Regions from separate parts of the Arthrobacter sp. HMSC06H05 genome, predicted to be linked through region 2. Evidence: predicted binding sites of a transcription regulator. Region 2 holds the regulator's gene; the other holds the start of a gene.
The links. The regulator LexA, encoded in region 2, represses DNA repair genes until DNA is damaged. The targets are predictions, from matches to a motif close to TCGAACANNTGTTCGA.

Region 1: the regulator LexA is predicted to act here: its motif matches at 1,477-1,492, upstream of HMPREF3160_RS06975 (HXXEE domain-containing protein).

Annotation. Positions count from the first base shown of each region.
Region 1 covers NZ_KV788988.1:42,720-46,122, forward strand. Annotated here, with positions in the region: gene HMPREF3160_RS06970 (heavy metal translocating P-type ATPase) at 1-559, shown strand, start outside; gene HMPREF3160_RS06975 (HXXEE domain-containing protein) at 910-1,398, opposite strand; partial or broken gene HMPREF3160_RS06980 (DUF933 domain-containing protein) at 1,527-1,976, opposite strand; gene HMPREF3160_RS10340 (monooxygenase) at 2,046-2,174, shown strand; gene HMPREF3160_RS06985 (heavy metal-responsive transcriptional regulator) at 2,217-2,606, opposite strand; gene merA (mercury(II) reductase) at 2,705-3,403, shown strand, end outside.
Region 2 covers NZ_KV788989.1:108,311-111,713, forward strand. Annotated here, with positions in the region: gene HMPREF3160_RS07580 (ATP-dependent DNA helicase) at 1-1,393, shown strand, start outside; gene lexA (transcriptional repressor LexA) at 1,465-2,301, opposite strand; gene HMPREF3160_RS07590 (LysM peptidoglycan-binding domain-containing protein) at 2,535-2,945, shown strand; gene HMPREF3160_RS07595 (histidinol-phosphate transaminase) at 3,025-3,403, shown strand, end outside.

The DNA.
Region 1 (3,403 bases), on a different contig from region 2:
CCTTGCCGGGGCGATCGGGGTCCGCGACGAGCTGCGGCCCGAGGTGCCCGAGGCCGTGCAGACCCTGCACGCCAACGACGTGGAAGTAAGCATGCTCACCGGTGACAACACTCGCACCGCCCGGGCGCTGGCTGAAATCGCCGGAATCGACGACGTGCGCGCCGAGCTTCGCCCGGAGGACAAGGCAAGCATCGTCGCCGAACTCTCATCCAAGACGCCGACGGCGATGATCGGCGACGGCATCAACGACGCGCCGGCACTGGCGGGCGCTACGGTGGGCATCGCGATGGGAGCGTCCGGCTCCGACGCCGCGATCGAGTCCGCTGACGTCGCCTTCACCGGCCACGACCTCCGGCTGATCCCGCAGGCGCTGCAGCACGCCCGCCGAGGCAGCAGGATCATCAACCAGAACATCGTGCTGTCTCTGGTCATCATCATCGTGTTGATGCCACTGGCGATCAGTGGTGTGCTGGGCCTGGCCGCCGTCGTGTTGGTTCACGAGGTCGCCGAAGTCATCGTGATCTTGAACGGCCTGCGGGCTGCACGAGCGAAACGCTGAGGCTGTGACCGGCAAGTCTTATAAGGGTTAAACCACGCGCCGAGCACACACACGTTGGACCAGGCGAGTCATTCGAGTTCACCACCTGGTCCTTCTCGATGCGTGCAGGCACGGAAACTGTGGGTGAACCTAATAGTTCAACGGCCCGATACCACTTGCAGATTCTTCACACGAGGTAGCGGAATGGGCCGAGGCCGAACGAAAACCGGAGTTAGAGACAGCGCTCTTCAACCTCCTCCCCCCAATAACGCGAAACGTCATTAACGCCTCGCGTTAAACGTTGAACTTGAACTCGACCACGTCGCCGTGGATACCAACCTCGCACGACATGCCGTTTTTTGCTTTTCCGGTCAGTTCTTGACCGCGGACACCCGACGGATCAGTCGTGCTACCACCTGGCATACTAGGGCGGCGGGCAGGAGCAATGCGACGCCGTTGACCGTGTCACGGAACCGCAGCTCGCACCCGTCCCGCTGAAGTTCTCGACGCGCCATGAGTGCCCCGGGGAGCATGATCGGCAACGCCGTCGCAACACCGGCGGTGTAACCACGCTGCGCGACTGAACCGCCGAGGTGAGTCACGACGTGGGCTTCCAGCCCGGCGACGACTGCCCGATAGGTCGCCGACTTACCGGTAGAGCGCACGCCGCGGCCACACGCCGCCGCCACCAGCATTCCCATCAGCCCCACGGCGATCCACGATTGCTGCGGCGTGATTCTGAGTTGTTCTATACCAGTTCGATCCGCGAGACGATCGCAGGATGCAGGAAACGCGAACGCCTCTTCGAGGTCGTGGATTACCCACGCCGCAAAAAGCGCAGTCGGCCCCTTCCAACTCACAATTCAGCCTTTCCCTCACGAATGCAACTACGATGAATCTGCTGGCAGACGCACACGCCCACCAGCATCATTTCACAGCCGACAGAGTGTTTGAGGCCATGCAACCGTGAGGTCCAACCGGAACTCGACTAAACGTTAAATCTAAATTCGACGACGTCGCCGTCCTGCATAATGTATTCCTTGCCTTCAAGACGCACACGGCCCGCGGCCTTCGCGGCCTGCATCGAGCCCGCCGCGACCAGGTCGTCGAACGAAACAACCTCGGCACGGATGAATCCACGCTGGAAATCCGTGTGAATCACGCCAGCTGCCTCAGGCGCGGTAGCACCCTGCTTGATCGTCCACGCACGCGTCTCCTTCGGGCCCGCCGTCAAATACGACTGCAAACCAAGCGCCTCATAGCCAGCCTTCGCAAGCTACTCCAGACCAGACTCCTCAATGCCAGCGTCAGCGAGCATCTCTGCCGCATCATCCTCATCAACCTCAATGAGTTCAGCTTCGAACTTCACATCGAGGAAAATCGCCTCGGCTGGCGCTACGAGTTCGCGCATCTTCGCCTGCATGGCTCCGTCGGCCAGCGCGGGCCATCTGCGGAAAAGATCGCCAAGACTCATCTGGAGGTCGCCCAGGCCGCGGACGAAATCGGCGTGAACAACGCGCCCTTCCGTGTCCACCACTTCGTGCCGCGGGCCTCCGCCCCGATGCCGCTGCTGGGTGCTGTCGCGGCCACCACCAATCACATCGAGGTGGGCACCGGGGTCATCGACATGCGCTAGCGCATGTCGGGGTCGTGGCGTTGGCGCGAACGGCTCTGCCGTTTACAGGTACCGGCAGACCTGGTCCGCGCTGCACGAGTCGGGGTCGGGCTGCGCGGCGTCGTGCCTGAGCTCGGCGATGGTGTCTCGGAGCGCTGTGAGCTGGGCGATCTGCTGCTTGATCTCGGCGAGGCGCGCGTCGAGGAGGTCGCGCACGTGCTCGCAGGGAGCAGCGCCGCCGTCGCGGATTTCGAGGATCTGGCGGATCTGGGCGAGGGTGAGGCCCGCGGCCTGGCCGCGGTGGACGAAGTCGATCCGGGCGGCCGTCTCGGGCGCGTAGTCGCGGTATCCGGACGGCGTGCGCTCGGCCGGCGGCAACAGGCCCTGCTCCTCGTAGAACCGCAGCGTCTTCGCCGTCGTTCCCGCCCGCTCGGCGAGTTCTCCGATCCGCAATGCTGTCTCCCTCCGTGGCCGCGCTTGACCTTCCCCTGCACTGGAAGGTCCAGTATGGCTGAGACAGCGCAGAAAGCCAAGAATTGACAGGAGCAGCGATGCCTACGAAGTACGATCTCGCCATCATCGGATCGGGAGGCGGCGCGTTCGCCGCTGCGATCCGCGCCAGCACGCTCGGGAAGTCGGTGGTGATGATCGAGCGCGGGACGCTCGGCGGCACCTGCGTGAACACGGGCTGCGTCCCGTCGAAGGCGCTCATCGCCGCGTCCGGCGCGCGGCACGTCGCCGTCGACGCCGCAACCCGGTTCCCCGGGATCGCGACGACGGCGGATCCCGTCGACATGCCCGCGCTGATCGCTGGGAAGCAAGCGTTGGTGGAGTCGCTGCGCGGCGAGAAGTACGCCGACGTCGCCGACTCCTACGGCTGGCAGGTCCTCCGCGGCGACGCCTCGTTCGTGGGCACCCCTGATGCGCCGGTTCTCGATGTTGCCGGAGCCGACGGAAGCGTCGAGACCATCGAGGCCGCGCACTACCTGGTCGCGACTGGTTCTCGCCCGTGGGCACCGCCGATCGACGGCCTGGACGAGACCGGATACCTGACCTCGACCACGGCGATGGAGCTGACGGAGGTCCCCGAGTCGCTGCTGGTGCTCGGCGGCGGCTACGTCGCCCTGGAGCAGGCGCAGCTGTTCGCCCGCCTCGGCTCGCAGGTCACGCTGCTCGTGCGGTCCCGGCTCGCCTCGAAGGAGGAGCCGGAGGTGTCGAAGGCGCTCCAGGAGGTGCTCGCCGACGAGGGC
Region 2 (3,403 bases):
TTTCACGGAGCGTGCCCGTGCGTTGGCCGCTGAGTCCGATGTGGTGGTCACTAACCACGCGATGCTCGCTTTTTCTGCGTTTGAGCAGCTACCGGTTTTACCGGATTTCGATGTTGTGATTGTGGATGAGGCCCACGAGCTGCAGGACCGGGTCACGAACACGTACACGCGCCCGCTCACCCACACCGCGATCACACACGCGGCTCAGGGAGCTAAGAAGCACCTCAAGGTTGCGTCGAAGGCGTTATCTGATGCCGCTAAGGCTTTTGAGAAGTCTGTCACGAACATCCCGACAGGTCTTCAGCCGCGCGGATTGACCGAGGCTCAACGTGCCGCTGTGATGCAGGTTTTCGAATCAGCGAAGGTCGTGATGGCGGATTCCAAACGCGAGGCTGGCGATGCGGCTCCGGATGGCGCCTGGCAGTCCGCGCGTTCCGCGGTGGCTCAGGTTGTTGAGCTGGCTGAACGTTTGTTGAACGCTGGTCAGGGCGACGAGGTTGTGTGGGCGGCCCGGCCCGGCAGCTTCGAGCCGGGGCGCGGCTATGTGGTTCCGGATGATTCTGAACCGGCGTCTTTGATGGTTGCCCCGTTGTCTGTTGCGATGCAGATGCGGGATGGCTTGTTCGCGGACCGGACCGTGGTTTTGACCTCGGCCACGCTTGCTGTGGGTGAAGCCTTCGAGCCGGTTGCTGGCGGTTTAGGGTTGATGGGGCCGGAGGCTCCTAAGTGGGATTCGGTTGATGTTGGTTCGCCGTTCGAATACGAGAAGCAGGGCGTGCTGTATGTGGCTCAGCATCTCCCGCCGCCAGGCCGCGGAGTCTCTGAAGCAGCTATCGATGAGCTTGGGGACTTGATCAAGGCCTCTGGCGGTGCGGCGTTGGCGCTGTTTTCTTCACGCCGAGCCGCTGAGGACGCCGCCGCTGCGTGCCGTGAACGTCTGGATGTGCCGATTTTGGTGCAGGGCGAGGCGTCAATGACGGAGCTGGTGCGGGAGTTCTCAGCTGATGAGCAGACTTGTCTGTTCGGGACGATGACGCTGTGGCAGGGCGTGGATGTTCCGGGGCGGCATTGCCGTTTGGTGGTGATTGATCGGATCCCGTTCCCGCGCCCTGACGATCCTTTGATGACCGCTAGGACCCGTGACGTGAATGAGCACGGCGGGAATGGGTTCATGTCTGTTTCGGCGCATCACGCGGCGATCCGTTTGGCGCAGGGTGTGGGCCGTCTGATCCGTTCCACAGAGGACAGGGGAGTGGCCGCGATTCTGGATTCTCGGATGGCTACCCGCCGCTATGGTGCATATCTTCGCAGCGCGCTACCACCGTTGTGGACCACAACTGACCGGAATACAGTTCTCGGCGCTTTGGGACGCCTGCGCGAAGCCAATAAGTAACGCGGCAGTAACGAAGATGGCGCGGCGATACGGGCCCTGCGCTTAGAGGGGTTGCCTGAGCGGCTCTGCGCTTAGAGGGAGCGCAACACGGATACGACGCGTCCCATGATCTGTGCGTGGTCGCCCAGGATGGGTTCGTATTGGGAGTTCTGAGGCAGTAACCACGTGTGTCCGTCGCGTTGCCGGAAGGTCTTCACGGTGGCTTCGTCATCCAGCAGTGCTGCGACGATCTCGCCGTTCTGTGCGGTGTTTTGGCGACGGACCACAACCCAGTCACCATCGCAGATCGCGGCGTCGATCATCGAGTCTCCAGAGACTTTGAGCATGAACAGTTCGCCGTGCCCTACAAGCTGACGTGGCAGGGTCACGACGTCTTCAACGTGTTGTTCAGCAAGGATCGGTCCACCTGCCGCGATACGGCCGACGAGTGGGATCTCAGCCGAGTCCTCACCGCCGCGAGCCTTGAACTGCGTGATGTTAGCCGAGTCTGTGATGTTGGAGGATTGTGCGGTGCTGGCGGAGTCTGTGGTGTTTGGGAGTTTGGCTGCACCGGGCATTGGTGTGACCTCCGCTAGGCCGGCGCCTGTCGCTGCTCCGAGTGCGGCCGCACTAGCTGTGGTGGAGTCCTTCTGGGTCACGTCCAGGGTGGACGGATAGAGAACCTCGAGCGCGCGGGGGAGTTTGGGGTCGCGGCGAATCCAACCGAGCTTGTTGAGCTGCTGCAGTTGGTGTGTCACCGAAGACAGCGATTTCAACCCGACTGCGTCACCGATCTCACGCATCGTGGGCGGATACCCCTGATTCTCTAAGAAAGACTCGATGCACTTCAGCACAGAGCGTTGCCGCGAAGTCAGCGGTTTCGAAGGGCGTGCGGGCTGGGTGTCCATCGACGGTGTATCGGTGCTCATTCGTTTCCCATCCTTCGTTTCCCATCCCTGGTTCGCTACCCATGCCCATCAAAGTGTCAGGGGGTTGTTCTTGACTGTAATGACAGTCCACATCGGTAGTTACAGCCTATATGGATTCGCCGCATATTCAAAGATATGTACGAAGACCGTTGAGTCGATTCGAAGATGTGTGCTAGAAATGTATCGAAGAGATGTTCGAATGTATGTTCTGTTCGATGTCGGAAGGAATGGTCATGGTGGACACCGTTGTCATGTCGAATACTGCTGAACGCACCGTCAATTCAGATGAGCGCACTCTCAACACTGCTCATGGCGAGCACGCATCACGTCAACGTATCCGTTTGACTTCACGGGGGCGGTTTGTGTTCTTCGGCCTGCCGACTATGGCTTTGGTCGTTGGCGTGTTTTTGATGCTCTCGGCCTTGCTTCAGCCTGCTCAGGCAACCACGGGTGAGCCGGTGACCGCGCAGGGGGATCGCTTGGTTGAGGTCACCGTTGCGCATGGAGATACCTTGTGGGAGCTAGCTGAGCACTATGCACCTGAACGCGATGTCCGCGACACGGTGGCTCTGATCCAAAAGCACAACTCTTTTGATGGAGCGCTCGTTCCGGGGCAGAAGCTCGTTGTCCCGGTCAGCTACTAACCCGTCCACAGCGTGAGTGGGTGCGCAATAGGGCGACCCTAATTCGAGACGCCACTTAGCCGATCCCTAGACTTGAACCATGTCTCAGGATGCTATGCAACGGCTCAACCAACTTCCACTTAGGGATAACCTTCGTGGGCTCTCCCCGTACGGCGCCCCACAGATCGACGTTCCGGTACAGCTGAACGTCAACGAAAACACTCACCCGCTGCCGCAAGAGGTGATCGATGAGATCGCCGCATCCGTACGCGAGGCCGCACACAGCCTCAACCGCTACCCAGATCGGGAATTCACGGCGCTACGCACCGCACTCGCCGAGTACCTCGGCCGCGGGCTCACCCCAGAAAACGTGTGGGCTGCTAACGGCTCCAACGAAGTACTGCAACAGATCCTGCAAGCCTTCGGCGGTCCAGGCCGAACCCTGTTGAGCTTCCCGCCCACCTATTCGATGTACCCGC